2 regions of the Bacillus sp. LQ16 genome follow, and region 1 is predicted to be linked to the other one. Evidence: predicted binding sites of a transcription regulator. Region 1 holds the regulator's gene; the other holds the start of a gene.
The links. Region 1 encodes LexA, which represses DNA repair genes until DNA is damaged. Its sites were predicted from a motif close to CGAACATATGTTCG; they were not measured.

Region 1 (16,676 bases):
CTGTTTCACATAATTTATGAAGTTTCTTGCCCAATTCGATATAGCGCTACCAGTTAAATTACTATTACTCGGATCTTTTGGTGATTCTAAATCCAGAACTGGCATTAAGTCTGTCTGGTTACTTTGTAATATACTCACAAAATATTTCGCCTCTGAAATTGCATCATTTTGTTCTGGACGTGCAAAATGGTATGCACCAATTAATACATTCGCACTTCGGGCTGCTTGTACATTTTTAGTAAAAGTAGGATCAATATAATTTACACCTTCTGTCGCTTTTGCATACGCTGCTGGAATTCCAGATGCCTTCACTGCATTCCAATCAATATTCCCTTCCCAATGAGACACATCAATAAACGTAACATTTGAACTCGATCTGTTTTGCATATAAAATCTCCTATCAATTTTTTTACTTCGTATACATACAATATGTACAAGTTTCATAAGAGGACACGACATTTATGCTATAGAAACAAAGAGTAAATATATTTTGTATACAAAATAAAAAAGACCTTGTATTTACAAGGCCTTTTGCAAACTCCCTTTATTTTGTAACAAGTACATATTATAATACAAACCTTGCTCACTTAGTAATTCTTGATGTGTTCCTCTTTCTACTATCTCTCCATCATGCATCACAAAAATTTGATCTGCATCTTGAATTGTAGATAACCTATGCGCAATGGCTATCGTCGTTCTACCTTTTCGCATTTGTTGCAACGCTGTTTGAATAGCCTCTTCTGTTTCTGTATCGATATTAGCTGTTGCTTCATCTAATACTAATACTTTCGGATTCGTTGCTATCGTTCTAGCAAAAGCAATTAATTGTCGTTGACCGCTTGAAAATGCTGCACCTCTTTCTACTACTTCTGTTTCATACTGCTCTGGTAACTTTTCAATAAACGTATTCGCTTGCACAAATCGAGCAGCTTCTTTTACTTCTTCATCCGTAATTTCTTCATTATACATACGAATATTTTGCTTTACATTTCCAGCAAATAAAAATGCATCTTGCAATACGAGTCCTATTTTCTTTCTAATTTCTCGTTCTTCAAATTTTTCTAAATCTACACCGTCTATTACAATATTTCCTGACTTAAGATTATAAAATCGCATTAACAAATTCATAATCGTACTTTTTCCGCTACCAGTATGCCCAACAAAAGCAACCGTTTGCCCTTGTTTCACGTGAAATGATACATTTTTTAAAACGTCACGCTTTCCATCATACGAAAAAGTAACATTTTTAAATTCAATATCTCCATCCACAACTTGAGGATTCTCATTGCCTTTTTGAACCGGTGCTAAATCTTTCTCGTCCATTAAATGAAATACACGTGATGACGAAACAAGTGCCTGTTGGAAAAAGGACAATTTCATCATCATCTCATTTACAGGTTGGAAGAAACGATGTATATAGTTAACAAAAGCATATAAAACGCCTACTTCAACAGGGCTCTTTAAAGCATCAATCCCAAATAAACCTAGTACTAAAGCAATAGCTACAATATGTACTAAATCCGTAGCTGGTCGTAAAAGTAATGCGTCTAACTTCAATGTACGTCGCCCTGCACTATAATGTTTATTATTCACTTCTTCAAACTCTTTTCTCATACGTTTTTCTTGTCTGAACACTTGAACAATATTCATTCCTTGTATGGACTCGTTCAATTTTGCATTTAACACGCTTAGTTGATTACGTACTTCTAAATAAAAAGCTGCACTTTTCCGGCGATATAATACCATAATCGCGAACATTATCGGAATTAATACGAGAGAAAATAACGCTAATTTTACATCTAATAAAAACATCGCTATTAAAATACCTACTAAAAAGACTACATTTTTCACAAATGTTGATAATACACTGACATAAAAATCTTTAATCGCTTCCGTATCATTCGTTATACGAGATACGAGCGTACCAATTGGCGTACGATCAAAGAAACTTAATGATAGCTTTTGAACATGTTCATATACTTCAACTCGCATATCTTGAACAATCTTAAAAGCAATGTTCTGAAAGTACAATAGATTTAAATACGTAAATAATACTTTTAATAAATGAGCAACTATGTAAATTACAAATAAAGTAACGAGTGCTGATCGTTCAAAATCCCGCGGTACTAGGTGTTCATCGAGGAATTGTTTAATTAAAAAAGGCCCCATCATTTCCGTTACTGTCGCACCAACTAAAAAGATAAATGCTAAAGATAGCAACCCTTTATATGGCTTCATATAAGAAAGCAATCTACTTAAATCACTTCGCTTCTTCTCTACCATCATACGCCTCCTTTCTCAACTAAAGCTTCTAATTGCTGACTTTCATACATTTCTTTATACCAGCCGTTTTCCTTCATTAATTCCTCATGTGTACCTCTTTGTACAATTCTACCTTCATCAACAACAAGAATAAGATTGGCATGCTGAATTGCACTTAATCGGTGTGCAGTAATAATCGTCGTTTTCCCTGCTCTTTCCCTCTTTAAGGCACTTAAAATTGTCTCTTCTGTTTTTGCATCTACCGCTGATAAACAATCATCCAAAATTAAAATTTCAGCATTTGTTAATAAAGCACGAGCAATAGAGATTCGCTGTTTTTGACCACCAGATAACGAAACGCCTCTTTCCCCTACTACTGTTTCATATCCTTCTGAAAATTGGAGGATATCATTATGAATACAAGCAATCTCTGCAGCTTCGGTAATTTCATTATATGTAGCATCCGCCTTTCCAAAGGCAATATTCTCACCAATACTTGCTGAAAATAAAAAATGATCTTGCGGCACATATGAAATAGCAGAACGGACACCATGAAGTGTTAAATCTCGAATATCTCGCTCCCCAACTTTTAATTCACCATTAAAATGATCATACTCACGGATTAAACATTTTAATAAAGTCGTTTTCCCTGCACCTGTACGTCCTACAACTCCTAGCGTTTCGCCCTTCTTCAAATCAAAGTGAATATCGTTTAAATGTAACAGTTCATTTTTCTTATACGAAAATGAATCAACAGCAAACGAAACATTACCGCTCGCTATTGTATGTACAGCATTTTCTCTATTTACTACATCTGATTTTTGTGAAAGAATTTTTTCTACACGGTCATATGAAGCACGCCCACGCTCCATAATATTGAACAACCATCCAAACGCTAACATTGGCCAAACGAGGGTACCTAAATATGTCGTAAATGTAACGAGATCACCTACTGTTAATTCACCTCTTACAACTAATACCGATCCGTAACATACTGCAATTAAAAAAGAAAATCCAACGATAAGAGCGATTGTCGGATCAAATAACGAATCAATACGTGCAACTAACACATTTTTATGCACAACATCTTCTGATTTTTTTCGAAACGCCTGCAAATCTTCTTTCTCTTGCCCAAGCGATCGAATCACTTTCATTCCACTCATACTCTCTTGCACTTTATCATTAATTTCCGAAAACGATTGCTGTGCTTTATGAAACCTTTTATGTAATAACGTTCCATAATAATTTGTCGAAATGGCTACAATCGGCATCGGAATTAAACTTAACAATGTTAACTTCCAACTAATTGTAAAACCCATCGCTACGAGTACACATCCCCCAACAGCTAATGAATCAACAAGCGTTAAAACACCCGCTCCAGCAGTTTGCTGGATTGCTTGAATATCATTGGTCGCATGTGCCATTAAATCACCTGTTCGATTTGACTGATAGAAAGATGGACTCATCTTTGTAAAATGTTCATATAAATTTTTTCGTAATTGGCGAGCTAATTTTAACGAAGACCCGAAAATCATAATACGCCATATGTAACGTAATATGTACATCGTAATACCTACAATTACTAATAGTACAACCCAATTTAGTAACTTATTGGTCGTCAATGTTCCATCATTAATTTCATCTACAACGATTCCAATTACTTTTGGTGCTACAAGTTCTAAAAGTGCAACGCCAAATAATAAAATAATTCCGGTTATGTATGCTCGTTTTTCTTGTTTAAAAAACCACGCTAAATTCATAAACACTTTCATTTTTTTCCTCCTCCCTTAAAATGAGCGATGTTTTCAGTTTATCAAAAATACAGAATTTTTAAAAGTTTTAAAAACTGTAACTAACAAAAAGAAAGACACTCTTAGCGAGTGTCTTTTAGCGCTTATTTCATTTGTTGCTTGTTCATTGCGCTCATCATTTGATTGATTTTCTTTTGGGAAGGTTTTTGTCCCATTTGCATCATCATCATTTTTAACATTTGTTCGTTAATTGGTGGATTTTTTTGTAAGTAATTCATCATGTATTTGCGGGCAATGAAAAATCCTAACGCCACGCCTGCTACTAGTGCTACTACGCCCACTAGAATACCTAACCAAATTGGCATATATTTTCCTCCTTCATGTTGTCTACCTTACAGTGTACTAAAACCTTTTCAATAAGACAAGATACAATTCGACATTTTTACACATATGTTCGTACTTGTTTTAGAGGATTCAGCCATCCGTACTTTGTATTTTCATAATCCATAGCTAAAAATGTTAATTCACACTTTCTTAACACCTCAAAGAAAGTCGTTTCCATAGAGACATTTCCAGAGGTATTCATACGAATATAGTGCGGTTTCACCATTATTTCACCGTACTCCGCTCCCGTATAAAGTGTATGTGTATGATGTGTTCTATCATATTTACCAAGAACGCGCAAAGCTTGTTCTAATTTATGATGAATTTTCATTACTTGCAATGGTTTTGTTATATACATCATTTGTTTATATAACACTTTTTTCTCCGAAAGGGACCCAGATTCTGAAAATCGAGCAAATAAATCAAAAAACAAATATTCACGACCAAAATAAGATTTCGCAATATCCTCTTGAATTAAATACAATTCATACGTTTTCATTTTTCCCCTCCCAATCTGGACAACCTTTTCTCTTCATTATATATAAGAAAATTTGCAATGATTGTCTGACTGCGGAGAGATAAAAAACTTTTTCTGTCGAAAAAACTCATTTACATAGAAAAATCTCTCCATGCCGGAGAGATTTTTCTGAAATCATTAAAGCATTTCTTTTACTTTACGAACAACGTTCTCTACAGTAAATCCATACTCTTCCATAATCTTCTCACCAGGAGCAGAAGCACCGAATGTATCGATACCTAACACATCTCCTTCAAGACCTACGTAACGGTGCCATCCGAATGTAGCACCCATTTCGATTGCGAAACGTTTTGTTACTGCTTTTGGTAATACAGATTCTTTGTACTCTGCAGTTTGAGCTTCAAAACGATCCATAGATGGCATGCTGACAACAGCTGCGTCAACACCGTCTGCTGCTAATGCTTTTTGAGCTTCAACAGCTAGGCTTACTTCAGATCCAGTTGCAAGTAAGATAACATCAGCCGTTTCTTTCTTGCTTGCAGAAACTACATATGCACCTTTTGCTACTTTTTCATACGTATCATCTTTTGCACCTTCTAATGTTGGAAGGTCTTGACGAGTTAATACTAAAGCAGTTGGTTTGTTTGTAGATTCTAAAGCCAGTCTCCAAGCTGCAACAGATTCGTTACCATCAGCTGGACGGATAACAGAAACGTTCGGCATTGCACGAAGCGCTGCTAATTGCTCGACTGGTTCATGTGTTGGACCATCTTCACCAACAGCGATACTGTCATGTGTGAATACATACGTTACTGGCAATTGCATTAATGCTGCAAGGCGAATTGCTGGACGTAAGTAATCAGAGAATACGAAGAACGTACCACCGTAAGTTTTTAAACCGCCATGTAATGCAATACCGTTCATTGCTGCACCCATTGCGAACTCACGTACACCGTACCAAATGTTTTTACCGCTGTAATCATCTCTTGTAAAGTCTTTTTCGTTATTCATGTATGTTTTGTTAGAACCAGCAAGGTCAGCAGATCCACCGAAGAATGATGGTACAGACTCTGCAATTGCATTAATTACAGCACCAGAAGAATTACGAGTTGCTGCTTTTGATCCTAATTCATAAGTTGGTAAGTTTTGCTCCCAACCTTCTGGAAGTTGACCGTTCATTGCTGCTTGGAATTCGTTTGCTAATTCTGGGTATGCTTGTGCATATTCACCTAGCATAGTGTTCCACTCAGCTTGCGTAGTTTCACCAACATCTTGTACTGTTTTACGGAAGTTGTCGTATACCTCTTCTGCTACGTGGAAATCTTGCTCAGCAGTCCAAGCATATGCTTCTTTCGTTAATTTTGTTTCTTCTACACCAAGTGGAGAACCATGTGAAGCTGATTTTCCTGATTTGTTTGGAGAACCGAAACCAATTGTCGTTCTTACTTCAATTAGCGTTGGGCGTTTTTCGTCAGCTTTCGCTTCTTCAATTGCTTTCGCGATTGCTTCAATATCGTTTCCATCCTCAACACGGATTACTTGCCATCCGTATGCTTTGTAACGATCTTCTACACTTTCAGAGAATGAACGATTTAAATCGCCATCTAATGAAATATCGTTTGAATCATAAAGCACAACAAGGCGACCTAATTGTAAATGAGCAGCTAATGAAGATGCTTCAGCAGAAACGCCTTCCATTAAATCTCCATCACCACAAATAGCGTATGTATAATGATCTACTACATTATACGCATCACGGTTATATTTAGCAGCTAAATGTCTTTCAGCCATTGCCATACCTACAGCAGTTGCAATACCTTGTCCAAGTGGACCAGTCGTTGCATCTACACCAGCTGTATGACCGTACTCAGGATGTCCTGGAGTTTTGCTTCCCCATTGACGGAAGTTCTTTAAGTCATCCATTGTTACATCATAACCAGATAGGTGAAGTAGGCTGTATAATAACATTGAACCATGACCTGCAGATAATACGAAACGATCACGGTTAAACCACGTTGGGTTATTTGGATTGTGTTTCATAAATTGAGTCCATAATGTATAAGCCATTGGTGCTGCACCCATTGGCATTCCTGGGTGACCAGAGTTTGCTTTTTCAATCGCATCGATGGATAATGTGCGAATCGTGTTGATAGAAAGTTGTTCGATTGAATGTGACATGCTATTCTTCCCTTCGCTTATATTAGTAAACGTTTTATACATTTATATGATAGCTTCCCACGCAAGATTATACAACATGTATCGACAAATATGTTGATATTTTTTTGATTTTTTATAAAAAAATCAATGTTTCCGGGAATGTATGGGCATTCAATATGACATACTTTTTCATTATTTTTATTTTAAAAAGAAAGAGAATTATCTGTATATTTATACAAATTTCTTCTATTCTTACTTTTTTAAATACGTTTTTAAAAACATAAAAAAGCATCTAACTTCGATGCTTTTCAAATAAGTTAAACAATCCGTTTCCGAATCGAACTTGAAATCAAATCAATTATAATTACCATTAAAATAATACCTAATAAAATAATACCAACACGAGACCAATTCCGTGAACTCAGCGCAAAAATTAAAGGTGTACCAATCCCTCCCGCTCCAATAACCCCTAAAATCGCAGCGGATCTTACATTAATTTCAAATCTGTATAACGTATACGATAGAAAATCTGGTAACACTTGTGGTAACACTGCATACCAAAGTATTTGAAAACGGTTTGCTCCTGTTGCTAGCAACGCTTCCGTCGGTCCTTTATCTATGTTTTCAATTCCTTCTGAATATAGTTTCCCTAACATTCCAATAGAATGTAATCCTAAAGCTAATACTCCTGCAAAAGAGCCTGGACCAACAGCTTTTATAAATAAAAGAGCCATAACTAATTCAGGAAACGTACGAACAAAACTAAGTACAAATTTCCCAGATCCTGAAGTTAATTTTCCACTACTCATATTCGTTGCCGCCCAAAAGGCAAACGGAACAGATAAAAATGCAGAAATAAATGTACCTAATATCGCAATTGCCAACGTATCAATTAATCCATGTAATAAATCTTCACCATCTGGCAAAGATACATACGACCAGTCTGGATTTAATATCCCTGTCATAATTGCTTTCGTGATTTCACCTGCTGTGTCCTTTATCCCTTCTAATGGTACTCCTGAAAAGGCCCATACATATACAACTGTAAGTGCTATTAAAATAATCCAGCGATATATACTCGGTTTCTTCGGTTTTGGCACAATCATCGTCGTTCTATTCATTATAGTTTCTCCCGCAACAATGTACTAATGTAGTCAATTAACAAAACAACAATAAGGGTATAGATAATTATAGAAGCAGTTTGTTGATATTGTAAAAATCCAAGTGTACGATCATAATATAGTCCAATACCACCTGCTCCTACTAAACCTAGGACAGCCGCTGCACGTACATTCACCTCAAATGTATATAGTACATAGGAAACAAAGTGTGCTTTTACTTGTGGAATGACTCCATAAACAATCCATTGTACCTTAGTAGCCCCTACAGCTGTCATCGCTTCTAGTGGGCCAGGGTCAATTGATTCAATTGATTCATACAACAATTTCGCTACAAGTCCAATTGAAAAAAAAGTAAGAGCCAAAATACCTGGAAGTGGCCCAATTCCAAAAATCGCTACGAAAATAGCCGCCAATAATAAATCTGGTATTGTTCGTATAAAATTTAAAATCATTCGAGCTAGACTGTATAAAAATGTGTTAGTAAACACATTACTTGCTGCAAACAATGCAAGTGGAATAGCTAAAATCGCTCCTAAGGTCGTCCCAATAATCGCCATACGTATTGTATCTAACATCGCTGTTGTAATAACTTGAAAATAACTCCAATCAGGTGGCACCATTTCTTTCAATAGATCTACCATATTTGGAAAACCGTCTACCAGTTTTGAAAATGATGCATCTACTTGTACACTACTACTCCACAGCATTAAAATAACTAAAATAAACGTTAACATATGTTTCAATTTACTCGGCGGCTTCGGTATTTCATTTGAATATATCGTCACGTCATTCATTTTACTGCCACCTCTAATAATTCGCTTTTCTGAGCAACGTCCCCATAAATTTCAGCAAATTTTTCATCCGTTGCTTCTTCTACTAAACCGTCAAAAACAATTTCTCCTGCATGTAATCCGATAATGCGTGTCGCATATTGTCTAGCCAAATCAATAGAATGTAAATTTACAATTGTCGTGATTCCAAAATCTTCATTAATTTTTTTCAAATCATCTAGCACTTGCTTTGTCGTAAGTGGATCTAACGATGCAACAGGCTCATCTGCCAATATGATTTTTGCTTCTTGCGCCAATGCTCTAGCTATCGATACACGTTGCTGTTGTCCTCCTGATAATTCATCAGCACGCGCATATGCTTTTTCTAAAATATTCACTCTTTTTAATGCTTGAAATGCGAGCTCCACATCTTCTTTCGGAAACAAACCTAACGTTGTACGTAATGTGGAATGATATCCAACACGACCAGCTAATACATTTTTTAATACTGTTGATCGCTTTACAAGGTTAAAACTTTGGAAGATCATACCGATATCCCGGCGCATACGCCTTAATCCTTTTCCTTTCGCAGAAGTAATAGACTCACCTTCAATAATGATTTCTCCTTCGGTAATCTCATGAAGACGATTTACGGATCTGAGAAGTGTAGATTTTCCAGCTCCGGATAATCCGACCATTACAATAAACTCACCTTTTTGAATCTTTAAATTTATATTATTCAATCCCTTTGTGCCATTCGGATACATTTTGGAAACATTTCGAAACTCTATCACACATCTTACCTACTTTCAATGTATTATCAATAACTAAAAAACGGCAAACTAACTGAAATCTCACACCTTCCGGCTAGCCGCCATTTCACTATGTATTATTGCGTCTTCACTGTCTTTCCATATTCACGAACAATATCAAATTTACTATCATCAGATTTAATATATCCTTCATGAGAATATACTTCTTTAATGATTTTACGGCCTTCCTCATTTTTTCCAATTTCAATGAAAGCATCCTGTAATTTCTTGCTCCACTCTTCATCTAAATCAGAACGTACCGAAATCGTATCGTTTGGAATTTTCTCCGTAAATTTCACTATTTTCGTTTGCTCGAATATATTCGGATAATCTTTTTTTACAATATTACGAGCATCTTGGAATACAACAGCTGCATCTACGTCACCATTTAAAAGAGCAATAAGCGACTGATCGTGACCTTTTAATGTAACAGGTTTCACATCTTTTAACGGATCAATTCCCTCTTTTAATAGAACAGCTGCAGGCCATACATACCCTGCTGATGATGTTACGTCTTGATAACCAATCTTTTTACCTTTTAAATCTTTTACACTATTTATATTAGAGTCTTTTTTAACAACAAACTCAGATTTATAATAATCTACTAAATCTTTTGTAGGAGCTCCTGTTTCATCCTCTACTCCAAAACGTTGTGCTTGTAAAATTACATTTGCAGCCTTCTTTTCATGTGCTAATACGTACGCTGTTGGCGGTAAAAATCCTACATCTACTTGTTTAGATGCCATCGCTTCTACAATTGTATTGTAGTTCGTTGAAATACTAACTTTTACCGGAATATTTAATTTATCGCTTAATAGCTTTTCCAATGGTTTTGCCTTTGCCTCTAACGTATCCGCATTTTGAGAAGGAACAAATTGAACATTTAAGGTCTTTGGTACATAACCTTTTTTCGTATCTTCATTTTTACTTGCACTGGACTCTTTCGTCCCGCAGCCACTTAATAATCCGGCCGCTAGTACAACTGTTGTACTCATTGCAAAAACTTTTTTCAACATATTAATGCCTCCATTTTTCTTGTTATAAAATAACCTTCCGTAAACATGAAGAAATATATCACATATTTTGATACACAATTGGTTATTTACAGAATCTTTACACATTCTATACATTCACATCAAAATTCACTTCACATATTTGATATGATTAATTGGAAGATAACAATAGAAAAGGTGAGTCATATTGGAACAAAATCAAACTGTAACTTTAAACATCTTATTAACAAGCGATATACATGGCACTGTTTATCCTATTCACTACCAAGATAACTCCCCAGCAGAACTTGGTTTAGCTAAAATTTCTACTCTTATAAAAAAAGAACGTTCCCAAAATACAAACGTTCTTTTAATTGATAATGGCGACTTTATTCAAGGAACACCATTTACTTATCATTACGTTACATACGAAAAAAACAAAAAAAATCCAATGTCCTTATTAGCGAATTACTTACAATATGACGCTGCAATTATCGGCAATCATGAATTTAATTACGGGATGAATATATTAAATAATGCTGTGACTACTGCGAACTTCCCGTACCTATCAGCAAACATATTAGATAAAAACATAAACAAACCTTATTTCGGAAAACCTTATTTAATCAAACAGATTGAATCCAATATAAAAATCGCTATTTTAGGGGTAACAACACATTACATCCCAAATTGGGAACAGGCCCATCACATTAAAGATTTACTATTTGAAGATGCATTAAAGACTACAAAAAAATGGGTTTCTTATATTCGCGAACATGAGAAACCCGATTTATTAGTCGTAGCCTATCACGGTGGATTTGAAAAAGATTTACAAACCGGGGAACCTACTGAAGTGTTAACAGGTGAAAACCAAGGATATGCAATGTGCCATGAAATTGAAGGCATAGATCTTTTACTAACAGGTCATCAACACCGAGAAATTTCTCACACAATGGCTAACGGTGTAACAATTTTACAGACCGGATGCAATGGACACTCAGTCGGCAAAGTAAAAGTAACATTCGAAAAAGCGAAACGTAAATGGGTAAAAAAAGAGAGCTCTTCTGAATTATTATCTGTACAAGGAATTGAAGCGGACCAAGATGTACTTTCATTGGTAGCCGATTACGAAGAGAAAACACAAAAGTGGCTTGATCAACCTATTGGAATCATTCAGGGGGACATGCAAATTTCAGATGCTATGCAAACTCGTTTGCACGATCATCCTTTTATCGAATTCATAAATAAAATACAGATGGATATAGCTAAGGTATCAATTTCTTGTACAAGTTTGTTCCATAATACATCTCCAGGTTTCCCGGAACATGTAACAATGCGTGACATCGTTTCTAATTATATTTATCCAAACACATTAAAAGTAATTAGAATAACTGGAGCTGATATAAAAGCCGCTCTTGAACTCTCTGCTTCTTATTTCACATTAAAAACAGATGGATCCATCATCGTAAGTCCTACCTACATAGAACCAAAACCACAACATTATAATTATGATATGTGGGAAGGGATTTCATATGTATTAAACATTTCAAAACCAATTGGTGAAAGAGTAGAATCTTTACAGCATAACAGTGCTCCTCTTAATATGAATGAAGAATATGAAGTTGTAATGAATAATTATCGTGCAAGTGGCGGGGGAAATTTCTTTATGTTTCAAAACAAACCGGTAGTAAAAGATATACCCACAGATATGTCTGAACTTATCGCTAATTATATATTGGAACATAAAACGATAGAAGCAACAGTTAATAACAACTGGAAAGTTATTAAATAACGATTTTTACAAATAAAAAAAGATGGGCTTCGCCCATCTTTTAATTTAATTTTGCATTATCTTGCTTTTTTAAAGCTTTTAATTTCGTCGGTGTGACATCTGTACCTTCTTCGTTAACAACTTTAATTCCTTTAAGTTCGTTTAACATATTTTGACGAAATCCTTTTAAATATTGTTCACGTAGCGATTGACGCTCACGTTGCTCTTCTTCAGTTAAACCTTCAGCTTTTGCTTTTTTCGCTAAGAAGTTAATGCGTTCAACGAGTTCGTGATTAATCATCTCGAATCCCCCTTCTAATCAAAACTGATTATTATCATACAATAGTTACTCTTCTTTATCAAGCAATTGCTTCGTATACTCTACATATCTACGATGTACAGTCGCCTTTGAAACATTATGACCAAATCCACGTAATGTTGCTGCAATTTCTTCAAACGTGAGTTCACTTTTTCGCAAACGTACAATTTCCTCAATTGGCACTTCTTTTTTCTCTCTTCCTACACTTAAATGACGATTTTTTAAATTATTTTCTGGACGATAACCTTTTTCTACTGCACGTTGCATACCTCGTTTAATTTTCAAATTATGAATCTTTCTTTGATATTCTTCAACAATACCAATAATATCTAATACCATCGAATCAGAATCCGACAATTGTAATTCACCATTATGTGTATGCGTATATACTTTTATGCCTTCTTTATGTAAACAATGCATTAATGCGATCTTCGCATTTCCTCTACCAAGGCGCGTTTCATCTTGTATAAGTAACACATCAATTTGTTCGTCTCGAATTGTATCCAGCACCTCTAATATACCGTCACGTTCAATTGTATATCCACTAGCCTGCTCTTCAATCACCTTAGTAACATTCATTTGATAGCGCTCAGCTAAATGCAATAATTCATCTTTTTGACGTAATAATGATGTTTCTTGCGCTTCTTTCGTTGTACTCACACGTGCATAAATAATTGCATTCATTTTGAACCCCTCTTTCTCCCTATTATTTCCCTATAGTGTAACATAAATCCGCCATTTGTTCGAACTTATGTTTGTAGAATGTTTTTTCACATGTTATACTTATTAATAAGAAAAATGAAAGAAAACGAGGTGTTAGAAAACATGGAAAAGTTAACGAAACGCCAGCAAGACATTCTCGACTTTATTAAGCTAAAAGTACAAGAAAAAGGATATCCACCTTCCGTACGTGAAATTGGTCAAGCAGTCGGCCTCGCTTCTAGTTCTACAGTGCACGGACATTTATCACGATTAGAAGAAAAAGGATACATTCGACGCGATCCAACAAAACCACGTGCCATTGAAATTTTAGGTGAAGACCGAATGGATACGGAAACACAATCTGTTATTCAAGTTCCAATTGTCGGAAAAGTTACTGCCGGTTTACCAATTACAGCGGTCGAAAGCGTAGAGGAACATTTCCCACTTCCAGCTAGTATTGTTGCTGGAGCAGACCAAGTGTTCATGTTACGTATTTCTGGAGATAGTATGATTGAAGCTGGTATTTTCGATGGAGATTTAGTTGTTGTTCGCCAACAACAGTCTGCATATAATGGTGAAATTGTAGTCGCTTTAACAGAAGATAACGAAGCAACTGTTAAACGTTTCTATAAAGAAAAAGACCATTTCCGTCTACAACCAGAAAACTCTTCATTAGAACCTATCATTTTAAAACAAGTGTCAGTTATCGGGAAAGTAATTGGCGTATATCGTGATTTACATTAAAAATAATAAAAAGAAGATAATTACCTTATTTATATACGGTAATTATCTTCTTTTTTGTATTTTGATAGATTTCCATACATTCTATTTCTTATTAACGAGTTTCAATCGTCACATCTCCCGCAGCCGTTTTACCGCTAATCTTTTTACTACCATTGCCAATTGTTACGTTATTATTTTCTTCATTAAAAATTGTTACATCTCCGGCAGCACTTTGCCCAGTAATTACCGCATCTTGTGGTTTTTCCGATAAAGTAATATCTATATCTCCCGCAGTTGAACTTGCTTCTAGATTATACTTGGAATCATGATCTTGAATATTTATTTCCCCACTTGTTGTTTTTGCGGTCACTTTCCCTAATACCTTCTTAAAGTTCACCTCACCAGCTTTTGTCGATCCCTCCACATTCTTAGCCGTTACTTGTTTCAACTCTACTTCTCCAGCAAGTGTTCTAACACTTACGCTATCACTTTTCACATCACTCATTTCGATTTGTCCAGCAGATGAATTTACTTTTACATCTTGATAAGAGCGTTCGGGCACAAGGAGAGTCAATTTAGACGTTTGAAACCTAAAATCATAAAAAGAAAAATCAAATGAAGCACCTTTTTCTCTTTCCCCAATAATTTTTAATGTGTCACCATCTTCTGCAATACGAATCTCTTGTTTACGTACATCTCCTGATTGCTTTACATAAAAAGAAGAATCAGGAGATTTTTGGATAACAATATCTCCGGCATCTAACTTAACTTCTATATTTTTTAATGTTTCGTTTTTAATTACATCTTCTTTATCGCCTTTTTCAGCAGTTTGTACTGCTTTTTCATATGTTTGGGAAATTCCTATTACTCCAATAATGATACAAGCGATAGCGATTAAAAATAGTTTTTTCATCATTTACTCTCCTTTTATCATTTTGAAGTTCCATATTACATATCGTACACACAATCTCTTAAACCACTTTGTACTATAAAAAGCGATAATACACAACAATAAACCTACTCCAACAAACGTTATACTAACGAAAAGATCCAACCATATAAAAGTACCCATAAATACTTTTCCAATAACGAAAAATGGTGTTACTACACTAGCAATACCACCAATCCAAAAAGAAAATATAAAAGCAACAATTGCGACTAACGGGCCTAACACAATAATAAAATTAAACAAACTAAGTCCAATCGCTGCCATAACAGCTCTTGTCACATTTGAAGTCGATGGATTTTTTTTCATTTCATCGAAGCGATACATCGCAAGTAACTCTTTTGCGATTACTTTCGGAGAACCAAGGCCCTGAATTATTTCTGATTCAGTTTTCCCCTCTTCTAGTCCAAACTGAAAGTGCTCTTCATAATCCAATAAAATATCTTGCCTCTCTTCCTCTGGTAACTTTCTAAGATAACTTGATAATTCTTTAAGAAACCCTTCTTTACTCATCCCATTCCACCCCTTCAATAATTTCTTGTACCCCTTTCGCAAAATCACGCCATTCTGTTACCAACAAATGAAATTGCGTCTCCCCTTGCTCTGTTAATTGATAATATTTACGAGGTGGCCCTTCTGTAGATTCCTTTAAATACGTTTGAAAATACCCTTCTTTCGTCAAACGACGTAACAAAGGATATACTGACCCTTCCGATATTAAAAATTTATTAGAAATTTGCTGAACAAGTTCATAACCGTAACTATCTTTACGTTTTACAAGTGCTAATACACAAAGTTCAAGCACACCTTTTTTAAACTGAACGTTCAAGTGTTATCCTCCTTTCCTATCTTAGTACTGTTCAATACACGGTACCTGTTTTATCCATAATATACCACTTAGTATTATTTATTGCAAGGTACTAAGCTATATTTATTCCCTAAATTTAGAAAATGAACTAACGAAATTCTGAATAAGACTGTGTTATAACTGAGCATCATTACGTTAATATCATTGAGTAATAATCTGATTCACAAGCCACAAACTTATAGCCTTGCAGATGAGGACATAAAAATCATCGCTCGCGTTGTACAAGGCAGTAAAGAATTATTAAGTTTTAGCACAAGTGATTAAAAAAGATAAGATCAATTCTTTTGAAAAGATTTTCTTAGTAACATGATTCAAAATAACCAAAAACAATCCATTATCTAGTAGTTAACATATCCAATAACTTCACTAAAAAAGCCCTGATACCGTAGTATCAAGGCTTTTATGTGGCTGTTTTTCATTTTGCAACCATATAAAATTGTAATAATAGGGAATTAAAAAACCCTTGATACGAGTTGTATCAAGGGTTCAAGCCTCTTAGTAAAGAGACATATATTGATCGCGTTCCCATTGGTGAACTTGTGTTCTAAAGATATCCCACTCAATCTCTTTCGCTTCGATGAAGTGCTCAAGTAAGTGTTCTCCTAGTGCACCGCATACTA
Region 2 (16,676 bases), 700 kb from region 1:
TGAACATCAGCTACAGTAAGTGCTTGTTTTGATTGCAAGTCCATACGTGTACCACTTGCAAAGTCAATACCAAGATTCAATTTGAAAATTGGCAGGATAATTGCACCTGCAATTACAACTACAATTGAGAAGATAAGGAATTTATGACCGATATTCACGAAGTTAATACGATCAAATTTCGTTGGTGGATGTACTACACCTTTTGTTAACGGAATAATATCCTTTTGTTTCACACCAAAATATCCTGGTTTTTTATCGAAGTAACGGCTCTTTACAAGTAAACCTAGTAAGAAACGAGTACCGAATACGTTCGTAATGAAACCGACTAAAATACTTACGATTAAACTTGTTGCAAACCCTTGTACTGAGCTTGTACCATATACAAATAACACACCTGCAGCTGCAAGAGTCGTAACGTTCGCATCTAAAATTGTTGCTAATGAACGATGGTTACCAGCTCGGAATGCTGACATCATGGACTTACCAATTTTCAGCTCTTCTTTCAGTCTCTCGTACGTAATAATATTCGCATCAACTGCGATACCTACCCCGAGCACTAATGCGGCAATACCTGGTAATGTCAGAACCGCATGCATCCAGTTAAAGACAAGTAATGTAACAAAAATGTATAGACCTAACATAATAACCGCTACAAGTCCTGGTAAACGGTAATACACAAGCATAAATAAGAAAATAAGAGCGATACCAATCGCACTAGCGAAAATTGTTTGGTCTAATGCTTGTTGACCAAATTTCGCTCCAACAGATGTTGAATACATTTCTTTTAAATCAACAGGCAGTGCACCTGCATTTAATAAAGATGAAAGTTGTTTCGCACTTTCAACTGTGAAGTTTCCACCTACGATAGATACTTCAGCTTGGTTAAATACTTGGTTTACTGTTGCTGCTGATAAGAACTTTGGATTCGGTTTTGCAGATTCTGCTTTATACGAATCTTTTCCTTCTTCAAAATCAAGCCAAATTACCATTAAATTCGTTGGTGGTGGCATTTTAGAAATTTTTTCAGTTACTTCACGGAATTTTTCAGCGCTTTTTAGTGTAAGACCTACGCTCGCACGGCCTTGCTCATCAAATGTTTGCTTCGCTCCGCCGCCTTTTAAATCCGTTCCATCCATAAGAAGGTTATCATCCACATCACGGAATGTTAATTTCGCTTGTGTTGATAACATTTCACGTGCTTTTTGCTGATCTTGTACACCAGCAAGCTGTACACGAATTCGATCTTGCCCTTCGATTTGAATGTTCGGCTCACTTACACCGAGAACATTGACACGATTTTCAAGAGCACCTACTGTACTTACAAGTACGTCTCGATCGATTTTATCACCTTTTTTGGCTGGTTTTACTTCATACAGAATTTCAAAACCACCGCGAAGGTCTAGTCCTAGACTAATTCCTTTTGCTATGTCTTTTCCTGCCGCACCAATTACTCCACCGATTAATAAGACGATGAGGAAAAAGGCGGCAATTCTCGTACCACGCTTTGCCATATGTACCCTCTTTCTGCTACTAACACTTTCAATAAATCTTTTACGATTCACTGCTATACGTGTGCATACGCCTAGTTAGTAGACTTCCTTTCTATAATTTTTGCTAGCTCATCACTAGCTGTATAGGTAAGCTTTTACACTCCCTACACTTTCATCATTTATTTTCCTCTTCACTACCTCCTTTATATATAATCTTAGACACAATTATTTCCTCTTTATCAATACATATCATTATACTGCAAAAGGAAGAACAAACCAATTGCAGTCGGTTATTTATTTTCGTACTCATCAAATGACCAAAGCGGTGCTTGGTAAGCTTCAACAGTTAAATATGTCATATATTCATTAGTACTTACTGTTAATACGTCATTAACTAATTCATACAATCTAACATCGCTGTCTATCTTCTTCCACTTTTTCACTTTGAGAAACTTCCAAATGTCATCATCTGTTACTCGGTCGTAACCGAACATTTGAAACTCTTCTACTTTACTTTCTAAAACGACTTGTAACTGTCCGCGGTATGATTCTACCAAAGCCTCTCTATCTAACATTTATAACATCTCCTTCTTATTTCAGCACGAAAAAGTCGCTTTAATCCCGCTCTAATGGACAGCAATAACTACTTTCAAGAGCACTATCATACTTCACTCTCTTAAATGCTTGTCATTCTTGTCTCGTACGTGCATATAAATTATTGTAAATCATTCCATTGATTTTGAGAAGGTAGGAGAAGAACATGACGAGACAAAGCTTTTTAAAAGGCGCATTTATTTTAATGATAGCCGGCTTTATTACAAAAATACTTGGCTTTATCAACCGCATAGTAATGGCACGTATTTTAGGAGAAGAAGGCGTTGGTCTTTATATGATGGCCGTTCCTACATTCATTTTAGCAATTACATTGACACAAATTGGTCTTCCTGTCGCAATCGCAAAGTTTGTAGCAGAAGCGGAAGCTGTAAACGATAAACAAAGAGTTAAAAAAATATTAACCGTATCACTAGCTGTTACATCCGTTATTAGTATCATTTTAACAATCGGAATTATGTTCCTCACGCCTATTTTAGCAAAAACATTATTAACCGACGAAAGAACGTACTATCCATTAATGGCCATTTTGCCCGTTGTCCCGGTTATTGCTGTTTCTTCTGTTTTGCGTGGTTACTTTCAAGGGAAACAAAACATGAAACCTAGCGCTTATGCGCAAGTTCTAGAACAAGTCGTCCGCATTACCATTATCGCTATATGCATCCAGTTATTTTTACCTTACGGCATAGAATACGCTGCAGCCGGTGCTATGTTATCAGCTGTTCTCGGTGAAGTTGCATCCTTATTATTTTTACTCACGTTATTTCAGCGAGAAAAACATTTATCAATACGCTCTGGATTTTTCACTACTGTAAAGGAAAGCAAAGGGACATTTTATTCTCTGATGGATATTGCCCTTCCAACTACAGGAAGTCGTTTGATCGGCTCCGTTTCATATTTTTTTGAACCTATTGTCGTTATGCAAAGCTTAGCAATCGCTGGTGTCGCTGCTTCTGTTGCAACCCAGCAATACGGTATATTAAACGGTTATGCATTCCCGCTTCTATCACTACCCGCCTTTATTACATACGCTCTTTCTACAGCGCTCGTCCCTTCTATTAGTGAAGCAATGGCAAAAAGACAACATAAATTAGTGGAGCACCGTTTACAACAAGCACTTCGAATTTCATTAATTACCGGCGGATGGTCTGTCGTTATATTATACGTATTCGCTTCTCCTGTTTTAACTCTTATGTATGGATCAGACAGCGCAACAGCATTCATTCAACTTCTTGCGCCTTGCTTTTTATTTCATTATTTCCAAAGTCCACTTACCTCTGTTTTGCAAGCTTTAAACTTAGCAAGGGCTGCAATGATGAATACATTTATTGGTGCCATCGTGAAATTAATCGTTATTTTTGTACTAGCATCAAGGCCAGAATTTCAAATGATGGGGGTTGCACTTGCTATCGCTGCAAATATTGTAACAGTAACATTTCTTCACTACGCTACTGTTTTAAAAAAGATTACATTTACCATTTACGCAAAAGACTATATTTTCGGCGGACTTGCCATCGGTATCGCAGGCGCCTTCGGTTTTTATCTCCATAAATATATTATTTTCTCTCATTCCCTTGGCATACAAACATTATGGGAAATCACTTTAACAACAATTGTTTATATCGTACTTCTCTTCACTTTCAAACTCATTCGAAAAGAAGAGTTAAGTCGTCTCCCTATCATTCGTAAACTTTCATTTTTGAAATAAGATGAAACTTTAATCAGTGGGGTAATCTCCACTGATTATTAGTTAAACCAATCATTCTTACTCTTTCAAAGGATAAATCTCTAATTTTCTTTTACATCAACAAAAAATTGTCCGTTTTGAAAACTACAGTATAAAATTTGTGTTACATCGTTATAACCTAAGTTTTTTAATTTCTCAATAAGCCATTCATCTGTATGCTCAATCATTTGTAAATGACTAGATTGAATTTCTCCATCAATAATAAGAGGAAGCGTAAACTGTAATGTATCTTGTTTATTTTTTTGTTTTTGAAAGACAGATAACTTCCCAGACGGTTCCAAAATAGCATATTCTACATCCCGAATATCTCCAACTCCTTGTTCCCTTAATTGCATCATTAAATCATCTATATTATACCGTTGCTTTCTCATCTTCTTTTCATCAATCTTCCCCGCGTTTACAAGAATAGCTGGCTCACCTTCTATTAAATGCCGAAAGCGTTGATACTTTAGGGAAATGACTGACAAAATAATTTGGATGCACATAAGAAAAGTCATCGGAACTAATTGATGCCAAAGTGATTTATCGGTATTTTCAATTGCCACTACGGCCATTTCTCCAAGCATAATAAATACGACTAAATCTAATACACTTAGCTCTCCTATCTCACGTTTACCCATAAGACGAAAAATAATTAAGATGATGATATATAAAAGCATTGTCCGTCCAATTATTGATATCCATTCCATTTCTACATCTCCTTTTTTACGTATAGACTCCCCTATAAAAAAGAAACTAGTCTAACTTGGGCAAAAGGAAAATATGCTTGTATTAAAAAGGGGGAATGCATAAATGGATGGAACGAAAAAATTATCAACTGCAATTGGCTTCGGTATTGTTACACTACTAATTCTTGCATCTATTACTAGTATGATTATGGCTCTTTTATTAAAGTTTACAAATATAAATGAAGGGACATTAACCGTTACTATTTTTATACTCGCTCTTTTATCTATGCTTATGTCTGGATTTACTGCCGGCAAAAAGGCTCAAGGAAAAGGTTGGCTAGTAGGTTTCACAACAGGGCTCACATTCACTATACTCGTCTTTCTAGTTAACTATTTAGGCTTTTCTCAAACCTTATCGAACTCACAATTACTTTATCAATTAGCATTAATGGGGGCGAGTACACTCGGTGGTATTTTCGGTGTAAATATGTCAAAGCAAAGTAACTAAAAAAGGCCCTGCACATTTCATGCAGGGCCTTCCACATTAGTTTTTCACAACTTCACGAATCGCATTGCGATCGAAAGTTAAGTGTGAACCACCAGATTTAATAACGATTTTCGTCTCATCTACTGATTCGATTGTACCGTGTAAACCACCGATTGTTACGATAGCATCACCTTTTGCTAACTCACTTTGCATTTGAGCAACTGCTTTTTGACGTTTTTGTTGCGGGCGAATTAATAAGAAATAGAAAATCGCAAACATCGCAACGATCATAACGATATTCATCATACCTGCATTCATCTTTTGTTCCTCCTTTTAAATTATGTATTAGAAGTTTTTAGCATTCGGTTTATTAAAGCCATACTGTTCAAAGAACTCTTCGCGGAAATCGCCAAGACGGTCTTCACGAATAGCTTGTCTCACCTGCTCCATTAAGTTTAACAGAAAATGAAGGTTGTGATAAGACGTTAAACGAATTCCGAACGTTTCATCACATTTCATTAAATGACGAATATACGCACGTGAGTAGTTTTTACATGTGTAGCAATCACAGTTTGGATCAAGCGGACCGAAGTCTCTTGCGAATTTCGCATTTTTTACAACGAGTCGACCTTCACTTGTCATACATGTACCATTTCGAGCGATACGAGTTGGAAGTACACAGTCAAACATATCAATACCACGAATTGCACCATCGATTAATGAGTCAGGAGAACCTACACCCATTAAGTAACGAGGCTTATTATCTGGAAGAAGTGGTGTTGTAAACTCAAGTACACGGTTCATAATATCTTTCGGTTCACCAACAGATAAACCACCTACAGCGTAACCAGGGAAGTCCATTGAAACAAGGTCTTTCGCACTTTGACGACGAAGCTCTTCGTACTCCCCGCCCTGTACAATACCGAATAAACCTTGATCTTGCGGACGTTCATGCGCTTTTAAGCAACGTTCTGCCCAGCGGCTCGTACGCTCTACAGATTTCTTCATATATTCAAAAGTAGCCGGGAATGGCGGACACTCATCAAATGCCATCATAATATCCGAACCTAATGCATTTTGGATTTCCATCGCTTTTTCTGGTGATAAGAATAATTTATCTCCATTTAAGTGATTACGGAAGTGAACGCCTTCCTCTTCAATACGACGGAAGTCACTTAAACTGAATACTTGGAAACCACCAGAGTCTGTTAAGATTGCACGATCCCAGTTCATAAATTTATGCAAGCCGCCTGCTTCACGAATAATTTCATGACCTGGACGTAGCCATAAATGATACGTATTACTTAAAATAATGCCAGAATCCATTGCTTTTAATTCTTCCGGTGACATTGTCTTAACTGTCGCAAGTGTACCAACTGGCATAAATGTTGGTGTATCAAATGAACCGTGCGGTGTATGCACACGACCTAAACGGGCACCCGTTTGTTTACATGTCTTAATAAATTCATAACGAATTGCTGTCATAACTTACTCCTTTTATTTGTTTCTCATTTTAGCGTGAGATGCAACGAACATTGCATCACCGAAGCTAAAGAAACGATATTTTTCTTTTACTGCTTCATTATAAGCATGAAGTACATTATCTCTATTTGCAAATGCACTTACAAGCATGATTAATGTTGATTTCGGCAAGTGGAAGTTTGTAATTAAACCATCAATTGCTTTAAATTCATATCCCGGATACATGAAAATATCTGTCCATCCAGAAGCGGCGCAAAGCTTACCGTCATGATCTGTTGCAATTGTTTCTAACGTACGAGTTGATGTCGTACCTACAGTAATAATACGTCCACCATTCTCTTTCACACGATTTAATAATGCCGCTGTCTCTTCAGACATATGGTAATATTCTGCGTGCATATGGTGTTCTTCAATCGTGTCTGCAGAAACTGGTCTAAATGTTCCAAGCCCTACGTGAAGTGTAATGAATGCCAACTGAACGCCTTTTTGCTTTAACTTCTCAAGTAACTCTTCTGTAAAGTGAAGTCCCGCAGTCGGCGCTGCTGCTGAACCGATTTCTTTCGCATATACTGTTTGATAGCGATCGCGATCTTCTAGCGTCTCTTTAATATATGGAGGAAGTGGCATTTCCCCAAGTTCATCTAAAATTTCATAGAAGATGCCGTCATATGAAAATTCAAGCTGACGTCCACCTTGATCTGCAGTTCCTGTGCAAGTTGCTTTTAATTTCCCTTCGCCAAAAGAGATAACAGTTCCTTCTTTTACACGTTTCGCTGGCTTTACAAGCGTTTCCCACTTATCGCCTTCTTCTTGTTTTAAAAGAAGTACTTCAATGTGCGCGCCTGTATCTTCTTTCACACCGTGCAAACGAGCAGGCATAACTTTCGTTTCATTTAAAACTAAGCAATCCCCCTCATGTAAGTAAGAAAGAATGTCCGTAAAATGTTTATGCTCAATATCACCTGTTTCACGGTCTAACACCATTAATCTTGATGTTTCACGATCTTCTAACGGGACTTGTGCAATAAGTTCTTCTGGTAAATGAAAATCAAACAGATTTATATCCATAGCTATATCCACCTATTTCTTATTTAAATCGATTTATTATATACATAATAAAAGATAGTACAATACTTAACACAATACATGTAATGATAGGAAAATAAAAGGTAACGTTTCCTTTTTTCACAAAAATATCGCCTGGAAGCCTGCCAATGAACTTCCAAGCTAATCCAACAACGATGAGTAAAATTCCCGCTGTAATAAGCATTTTGGGCATCTCCATCATACTTTTGGCATCTCCATTCCGAAATGTTCATACGCAAGCGGCGTTACAATTCGGCCCCTTGGCGTTCGTTGTAAAAAGCCAATTTGTAATAAATACGGCTCATACACATCTTCAATCGTATGAGATTCTTCTCCAATTGTTGCTGAAACCGTTTCTAATCCAACTGGACCACCACGGAATTTCTCAATAATACCAAGCAGTAATTTATGATCAATATGATCTAGACCTAATTTATCTACTTGCAGTAGCTCTAATGCCATTTGCGTAATTTCCATCGTAACCGTTCCGTTACCACGAACTTGCGCGAAATCACGTACACGTCTTAAAAGACGATTCGCAATACGAGGTGTACCACGAGCACGTCTTGCAATTTCTAATGCAGCTAACGAATCGATTTCAACTTCAAACACTTCTGCTGTACGTTCAACAATCGCAGAAAGCTGATCTACTGTGTAGTACTCTAACCTTGAAAGTACACCGAAGCGGTCACGAAGCGGTGCCGATAATGCTCCGGCGCGTGTCGTTGCTCCAACTAATGTAAATGGCGGTAAATCTAGGCGTACAGAACGTGCTGAAGGCCCTTTTCCAATTACGATATCAAGGCAAAAGTCTTCCATCGCAGGATACAATACTTCTTCAATTGATCTATGCAAACGATGAATTTCATCAATAAATAATACATCCCCTGGCTGAAGCGCTGTTAATACAGCAGCTAAATCTCCTGGTCTTTCAATAGCGGGACCTGAAGTTGTTCTAACATTAACGCCCATTTCATTTGCAATAATATTCGCAAGCGTCGTTTTACCAAGACCTGGCGGTCCATATAAAAGCACGTGATCTAACGTTTCTTCACGCATTTTCGCTGCTTCAATAAATACTTCTAAATTATGTTTCGCTTTATCTTGGCCAATATACTGACGGAGCGTCTGTGGCCGTAATGAATATTCTAAATCCGCATCTTCATATGCAGATTCCCCTGAAAGGAGACGTTCGTCCATTATACTCACCTCTTACCATTTAGTAAAAGACTAAGTGCCTTTTTAATATACTGATCCGTCGTTAATGATTCTTTTAATAACTCTGGTACAACGCGAGAAACTTCGCGTTCTGCGTATCCAAGTGCGCGCAGAGCTTCCAGTGCCTCATCAAGCTCAGCTGATGAACCTTTCTTCTCATCAAAACGTTCTGTGTCTGAGAATAAATCCACAAATGCATCTGGTACGACATCTGCTAGTTTTCCTTTTAAATCTAAAATCATTTGGCGTGCTGTTTTCTTTCCGACGCCTGGGAATTTCACTAAAAACTTCTCATCTTCATGCTCAATCGCTTGAACGACCTGTCCTGTTTGACCAGAAGCTAAAATTGCAAGAGCGCCTTTTGGCCCAATGCCAGACACGCCTAACAACTTTGTAAATAATAAACGCTCTTCACGTGTTTTAAACCCGTAAAGTGCCATAATATCTTCTCTCACATAATGATATGTATAGACACGGATTTCTTGCTTACTTCTTTGAAATACATACGGATTCGGTGTGAAAATTTGATAACCAATTCCATTATGGTCAATTACGACATATTCCGGCCCTACATACTCCACGTAACCTGTAACATATTCAAACAAAATACGATCTCTCCCTCTTAAATCATGTATTCCATTTTAACATATTTAATGATAGAAAAGCGAGACTGCCCCAACAAATGTTCTCCACTTGAAACTTCTGTTATTTTCCATTGACAGAAAGGTTAAAGCACCTTAATATACAGAGGTCGATAATGATTATCAATACTAATTAAAGGGGTTACATCAGGATGAAACGTAAGCTATTTATTTTATTTACTATTATGCTTGTTGTTCTTTCTATCGTTGGCTGTTCTTCTCAAAAAGAAGAATCAAAAGCAAAAGAACAACCGAAAACAAAAGTTATAAAACATGCTAAAGGTGAAGCTACAATTCCAGTAAATCCAAAGAGAATTGTTGACTTATCTGGATCAACAGAAGAACTATTACTTCTTGGACACAAACCTGTTGGTACAGCAAATACATATAAAGATAAAATCCAAAATCACTTAACAGACAAATTAGATGGAGTAAAAGCAGTTGGTTGGTACTGGGCACCTAAAGTTGATTTAGAAGCTGTTACTGCTTTAAAACCAGACTTAATTATTTTAAACAACCGTCAATTAAAAATTTATGATCAACTAGAAAAGGTTGCACCTACAGTTGTTCTAGAAACAAACTTAGAAGACTGGCGTGGTAAGTTTAAAGAAGTAGGTAAGCTATTTGACGAAGAGAAGAAAGCAGACAAATGGATTGCAGACTACGATAAGAAAGCAGACTCTTTATCTAAAAAAATTAAAGAGAAAACAAAAGATGAGAACTTTATGTTCGTTGCAGTTACACCACAAAACTTCCGTGTATATGGTAGCTTCGGATACGGTGACATCATCTTTAATGACTTAAAACTTCCAGCAACAAAAGGTACGGATTTAAAACAAACGATGGCGCAAGTATCACTAGAAGGTCTAGTTGCATTCCAGCCTGACCAAATGTTTATTGTAAACTTCGGCGGCGAAGCTGATAAAGTTTACGAAGACTACAAAAACAGTGCCGTTTGGAAAGACAATAAAGCAGTTAAAAATAATCACGTATATGAAGTATCAAATGAAGTCTTCAATACGAAAGCATTCAATCCAATCGGAAAAGATATGCTAATTGATGAAATCGCAAAAGAAATTTTAGCTAAAAACAAATAAGAAAAAAAAGCAGCTCACCATGAGCTGCTTTTTTTCTTATTTTGCACTGCGTATTGTTTCATTTTTTCAATCGTCTTTACAAAACCTTCTTTTGATTTAATCCGAATACCACGCTTCAATTTCGCACGCTCATAACTCTCAAGCTTTTTCATATCAATTTGAAAGAAAGAATGGATCGCATTATCACTTTTTGGCACACCTTTGAAAATTTGTAATATCCCTTCCTCTGAAACACCAAAATACCCGCTCGTTTTCAATAACGGAGAAATATCATCAACTTTCTTTTGTAATACGATTTGTACATCATCACGATCAACAAGTTGCCATTCTTTATATTGCTGTAAAAACTTTTCTAAATCCGCTACTTTTTCTGTAAGTATTTCCTCACTTACTTCTCCATCAACATACATACGCTCTAATAAAATTGTAACCTCAGGTTCTTTTTCCGTTACTTCTGGTACTGGCCCTTCCGCCTTCACATTCGTTTCATAAACGAAACAAAACATCATAACGAAAGCTTGCATCGCAATCAGTATCCATTTCATTTCCGTTCACCTCTTTTAGGCAAGATCATACTTTCATTAGTAGTTTTTCCGGAAATGGTGGTTTTATCCATATTACATTTCTTTCGAAAAATAAAAAATGCAGATAAGGGTTTACCTCATCTGCATGTATCATTTACTTTTATATAAAATGAAAGACGCCTGCAAAGCAGGCGTCTTGATGCGTTTACGGCGAGAGACCAGGCGACCACATTCGCGTGTTTAGCACTTAAGCATATCTCTCGTCTTACGTAAATTAGCTCATCGCTTTGTTAATATAACATTAATAAAGTATAAGTGCAACATGTTTATAAAAATATTTTATTCCCTCTTTTATCCAACTGAATAGTATGTAAATTATAAATTGATAAAAGTAATGTATATGTTACAATTAATATAACAGCGAAATCATAATAAACAGGAGATGGATATTGTGAAAAAAATAAAGGATGAACGTCTCATTCTGAAAACATTAAAAAACATACGTATTGCCTTTCTTTTTCAATCGCTTGGTATAATTGGCATTTTAGGCTATATCGGATTCACTGAAGGAATGGATCAAATTACGAAATCTCCATTATGGCTATTATTTATTCTTACAAGTATCGTCCTTAGTTATTTACAGTTAAGTGTTTCAATCGATGTAGAAGAAAGTGAAAAGGAAATAAAATTAACTCCTTATTATAAACTTGTCTTCCGCTCCCTTATTGTAGGAATCGTTATGGCTATTATTTATATTATTTTCAGTCCAGAAAGACCACTGTTTGAAGCTATTTTAACAGGTAGTATTCTTTTCATATGCTTTTTAGTTTCTTACTCCGTTGGTTATTTTATTAAAAAACGTCGTTTACAAGACAACGATGAATAAAGAGGAAGGGCTACCCCTTCCTCTTTTGTTTTGCTATCGTACTGTACCAGTTAAACCGTAACGAATGTCTCGGAACATATTCACTATGTCACGATTAAAATCGTTTGTAACTGTACCGTTACGTAGACGAGTACTCATTGCATCGACACGAGTAAACATATCATTTCTTACAGAAACATATACGTTTCTGTTTCCAACTTCATTTGCAACAGCTTGACGAACTTCATTTGCAAGCGCTGTTTCATTCGATACTGGATTACGTGGTTTTACCGCAATCGCTACATCGTTTCCATATACAACTGTAGACACACGGTCTACGTTATTCATACGTTTCACACGATTTGTAATTCTTTCTGCTGTTTTACCATCATTGTTAATGTATGAATTGTTCATTGTAATATTACGTGTTGGATGTGGATTAGCAATTTGGCCATTATAATTTACATCGCGGTAATAATTATTATATCCTGTATCGTTACGACCATTTCTATATGTTACATAATCTGTATAACGATCATTACGCGTTACATTATCACGATACTGGTGTGTATCATTATAAGATGTACGCTCGTAATTGTAGTTACGTCCATCCATTGCATTGTTATCTTTTGGTGTACCACATGCAGCTAATGCACTGGTAACTAACAAAGAAGCAGCAATCACTTTTACTTTCGTATTCAATACAAAAACCCCCTCTGTTAGAATGAGCTTCTCTACTGAAAAGCTCCCTCTTATGATGAGTAACAGAGAAGGTTTTTACACTGTTAATATTTCACTGGGAATTTTCTAGCACCTCATAAAAAAACTGCATTTTCTTAATTAACACGCATGCAAAAAAGGCGGGAATACTCCCGCCTTTTTAAACTTCTTCTTCGTCCTCTTCTTCTGAAACGGGCTCTCCAAATACATTTGGTGGATCTGGTTGATAATACATCGTTCCTGGCTGTGGTGCATATGCAGACTGAGTTGGTTGATAATATAAAGGATTCGCATATTGCGGACCACCTGGTTGTGGACTATATAGTCTACTTTCTCCTCCGCATCCACAATCTTCCTCACCCTGCACAAGCGGCGGCATATTATTATCCATTGGCATCATATTTGGGTTTGGCATAGACGTATATTGCGGGCCAAACGGCGCTCCTTGCTGATATGGCATTTGATATGGATTTGGTTGTTGATAATACGGATTCGGCGGCATCATGGGCTGCTGATACGGCATTTGATAGGGCATCATATTCGGTGGTTGATTGTTATCCATCATTGGCATCATATTCGGCATTTGATTGTTATCCATTATCGGCATCATATTCGGCATTTGATTGTTATCCATCATTGGCATCATATTCGGTGGTTGGTTGTTATCCATAATTGGCATCATATTCGGCATTTGATTGTTATCCATTATCGGCATCATATTCGGCATTTGATTGTTATCCATCATTGGCATCATATTCGGTGGTTGGTTGTTATCCATAATTGGCATCATATTCGGCATTTGATTGTTATCCATCATTGGCATCATATTCGGCATTTGATTGTTATCCATCATTGGCATCATATTCGGCATTTGATTGTTATCCATCATTGGCATCATATTCGGCATTTGATTGTTATCCATCATTGGCATTATATTCGGTGGCTGGTTGTTATCCATAATTGGCATTTGAATATTTGGCATTTGAATATTTGGCGGTATGACTTGTGGAATAACTACATTTTCTTTCGATACATTTGGCGATACTATATTCCCTACGTTTTCTTTCTTCACTTGCGGCGATATTATATTCCCTACATTTTCTTTCTTCACTTGCGGTGACACTATATTCCCTACATTTTCTTTTTTCACTTGCGGTGACACTATATTCCCTACATTTTCTTTCTTCACTTGCGGCGATACTATATTCCCTACATTTTCTTTCTTCACTTGCGGCGATACTATATTTCCTACATTTTCTTTCTTCACTTGCGGCGATACTATATTTCCTACATTTTCTTTCTTCACTTGTGGCGATATTATATTCCCTACATTCTCTTTCTTCACTTGCGGCGATACTATATTATTTTTTTTCGTTTGCGGAGAAATGATATTGTTAGGTTTCATTTTACTAATTTGAGGAGCAATTAACTCGCTTCCTTTTTTTATTACATCTGAAATTTTATATTCTTTTTTCGGTTTTATTGGTGGTTGTGGCGGCTGTGGCAATACATTTACCGAAAACTTCGTGTTTTCTTTTTCCGCCGGTTTTTGTTTTTCTATCACAGGTGGTTTTTGAATAACAGACGGTTTTTCAACTGGTTTCTCTTTTTGAATTGGCTGTTCTTTTTGCACCTCTTTTTGCGGTTTCACCTGTACTTCTTTTTGCGGCTTTACTTGCATCTCCTTCTGCGGTTTTACTTGCACTTCTTTTTGTGTTTGTTGCATAGCTGGCTGCTGTGTAATTGGTGCTGATTGATACGTAACTTCTTCTTCATCTTCTATTCCAAGCGGAGTTGGTGTTGCTGCAAATTCTTTTTGCTGCACTTCTTTTACGTATTGCTTTGGAGGCGCTGAGCCTGCCCCAGCCTGTTGTTTCATGTGAACACTCTTGGATGGCACTTTAATTTTCATACCTGGCATGATTAAATCTGGATTACTAAGTTGTGTATTTGTTTTTTTCAACGTATCAAAATCCACTCCGTACTTTTTCGCAATTTTCCAAAGGGTATCCCCTTTTTGCACGATATGAATTTTCAAATTTTCCCCCTCCTGTATAACTTATCTATAAGTAACAAATCTCATGAAGTAACTCTTTCTAAATAACATTAACTTCTTTTCACTTTTATCACTTCTTCGATTTTCAATATCATTCGAAGTGGAATAAGCATAAAGAACCACAATGATTTCTTCAAAACAATGTATGCCCATTTTGTTCTTGTTATGATTATATGTATGAAAAAAAGCAACGGGAATACCGTTGCTTTACACACGCTCTAACATACGATTTAATGCAAGAACCGCTTCTGCCGTTACTTGTTTATCTACGCTAATAACGTTAATTTCTTCTCCTCTTTCTATCGTTTCAAGTACCCATAATAAGTGAGGCAAATCAATTCGGTTCATCGTTAAGCATGGACACATAAATGGATTAAGTGAAACAATTTCTTTATCTGGATGTTGCTGAATAATTCGGTTCACTAAATTCATTTCTGTACCAATCGCCCATTTGCTACCAGATGGCGCCGATTCAATCATATCAATAATATATTTCGTTGAGCCTGCATAATCTGAAGCAGCTACAACTTCATAGCAACATTCTGGATGTACAATAATATTCATATCAGGATGATTTTTTCGTACGCTCTCAATGTTCTTCACTGTAAAATTTTGATGAACAGAACAATGCCCTTTCCATAAAATCACTTGAATTTCTTCTATCTCCCCATCGTACTCTAATGAATCTGTGTGTGGGTCCCATACTGCCATTTTATCTAACGGGATACCTAAATCGTACGCTGTATTTCTCCCTAAATGTTGGTCTGGTAAAAAGACGAGACGCTCTTTTTGAGTAAACGCCCAAGATACCATTTGCTTTGCATTAGAAGAAGTTACTGTTGCTCCTCCGTTACGACCACAAAACGCTTTAATTGCAGCTGTAGAGTTCACATATGTTAACGGAATCATCGTATCTCCAAATAATTTCTTTAACTCTTTCCACGCTCTTTCTGTTTGTTCAATATCTGCCATATCCGCCATCGAACAACCTGCACGCATATCTGGTAAGATGACAACTTGATCATCTGTCGTTAACATATCTGCTGTTTCCGCCATAAAGTGCACCCCGCAAAACACAATATATTTTGCGTCTTTATTGCTCGCTGCAACTTGCGCAAGCTGAAGTGAATCCCCTGCTGCATCTGAAAATTGTACCACTTCATCTTTTTGATAATGATGCCCTGGAATGAATAACATTTTCCCCATCTTCTCTTTAATTTCACGAACACGCTTTTCCATATCTTCCGTTGACATCGTGTAATAACGCTCTGGTAACATCGTTTCAATTGGCTGTACTTGTTCTAAAATACTCATATACGTTTCTCCCCCTCTAAGCCACTTTCCTTACCCTTCAATATTGAAACTAATATCAAGTGCTTTCACTGAATGTGTTAACGCTCCAAGTGAAATATAATCTACCCCTGTTTTTCCGTATTTCGATAAATCTTCAATTGTGATGCCCCCTGAAGCTTCTGTAACGATAGCGCTTGGTACAATTTTCGAAAACTCCCGGATTTCATCTGGCGTACGATTATCGAACATAATAATATCCGCACCAGCAGCAACAGCCTCTCTCACCTGTTCCTCAGTTTCTGTTTCTACTTCTACTTTCACCATATGTCCTAACTTTTCTTTCACTGATGTAACAGCTTTTGTAATAGAACCAGCAAACACAATATGATTGTCTTTAATCATGACACCATCATATAAACCGAAGCGATGATTAAATCCACCACCACACACGACTGCATACTTATCAAACATACGTAGTCCTGGCATCGTTTTTCGCGTATCACAAATGCGAGTATGGCTACTATCTAAAGCAAGAACCGCTTTACGCGTCATCGTCGCTATTCCGCTCATACGCTGAATAACGTTTAATATAACGCGCTCTGCTGTTAATAACGATGCAATTGGCCCTTGCACAGTTGCAATGATTTCGCCTTTTTCTACAAGATCCCCATCTTTTTTATGAAGCTCTAC

Region 2: a site for LexA is predicted at 9,466-9,479, ahead of ruvA (Holliday junction DNA helicase RuvA). Genes of this name have one in related genera too.

Annotation. Positions count from the first base shown of each region.
Region 1 is NZ_CM173491.1:3,594,484-3,611,159, forward strand. It holds gene AC3EMB_RS17995 (GH25 family lysozyme) at 1-387, opposite strand, end outside; gene AC3EMB_RS18000 (ABC transporter ATP-binding protein) at 520-2,283, opposite strand; gene AC3EMB_RS18005 (ABC transporter ATP-binding protein) at 2,283-4,034, opposite strand; gene AC3EMB_RS18010 (YneF family protein) at 4,157-4,378, opposite strand; gene sirA (sporulation inhibitor of replication protein SirA) at 4,456-4,896, opposite strand; gene tkt (transketolase) at 5,053-7,053, opposite strand; gene phnE (phosphonate ABC transporter, permease protein PhnE) at 7,350-8,153, opposite strand; gene phnE (phosphonate ABC transporter, permease protein PhnE) at 8,153-8,947, opposite strand; gene phnC (phosphonate ABC transporter ATP-binding protein) at 8,944-9,717, opposite strand; gene AC3EMB_RS18040 (phosphate/phosphite/phosphonate ABC transporter substrate-binding protein) at 9,813-10,751, opposite strand; gene AC3EMB_RS18045 (bifunctional metallophosphatase/5'-nucleotidase) at 10,936-12,519, shown strand; gene AC3EMB_RS18050 (DUF896 domain-containing protein) at 12,560-12,799, opposite strand; gene AC3EMB_RS18055 (YneB family resolvase-like protein) at 12,845-13,501, opposite strand; gene lexA (transcriptional repressor LexA) at 13,643-14,263, shown strand; gene AC3EMB_RS18065 (DUF4097 family beta strand repeat-containing protein) at 14,355-15,158, opposite strand; gene AC3EMB_RS18070 (DUF1700 domain-containing protein) at 15,159-15,701, opposite strand; gene AC3EMB_RS18075 (PadR family transcriptional regulator) at 15,694-16,017, opposite strand; gene glnA (type I glutamate--ammonia ligase) at 16,552-16,676, opposite strand, start outside.
Region 2 is NZ_CM173491.1:4,292,777-4,309,452, forward strand. It holds gene secDF (protein translocase subunit SecDF) at 1-1,511, opposite strand, end outside; gene AC3EMB_RS21650 (post-transcriptional regulator) at 1,781-2,065, opposite strand; gene spoVB (stage V sporulation protein B) at 2,251-3,810, shown strand; gene AC3EMB_RS21660 (DUF421 domain-containing protein) at 3,891-4,538, opposite strand; gene AC3EMB_RS21665 (TIGR04086 family membrane protein) at 4,642-5,025, shown strand; gene yajC (preprotein translocase subunit YajC) at 5,062-5,322, opposite strand; gene tgt (tRNA guanosine(34) transglycosylase Tgt) at 5,350-6,489, opposite strand; gene queA (tRNA preQ1(34) S-adenosylmethionine ribosyltransferase-isomerase QueA) at 6,502-7,554, opposite strand; gene AC3EMB_RS21685 (DUF2905 domain-containing protein) at 7,574-7,774, opposite strand; gene ruvB (Holliday junction branch migration DNA helicase RuvB) at 7,771-8,772, opposite strand; gene ruvA (Holliday junction DNA helicase RuvA) at 8,778-9,395, opposite strand; gene AC3EMB_RS21700 (iron-hydroxamate ABC transporter substrate-binding protein) at 9,584-10,528, shown strand; gene AC3EMB_RS21705 (BofC C-terminal domain-containing protein) at 10,543-11,073, opposite strand; gene AC3EMB_RS21710 (branched-chain amino acid ABC transporter substrate-binding protein) at 11,504-11,938, shown strand; gene AC3EMB_RS21715 (YhcN/YlaJ family sporulation lipoprotein) at 11,972-12,619, opposite strand; partial or broken gene safA (SafA/ExsA family spore coat assembly protein) at 14,519-14,675, opposite strand; gene nadA (quinolinate synthase NadA) at 14,901-16,007, opposite strand; gene nadC (carboxylating nicotinate-nucleotide diphosphorylase) at 16,038-16,676, opposite strand, start outside.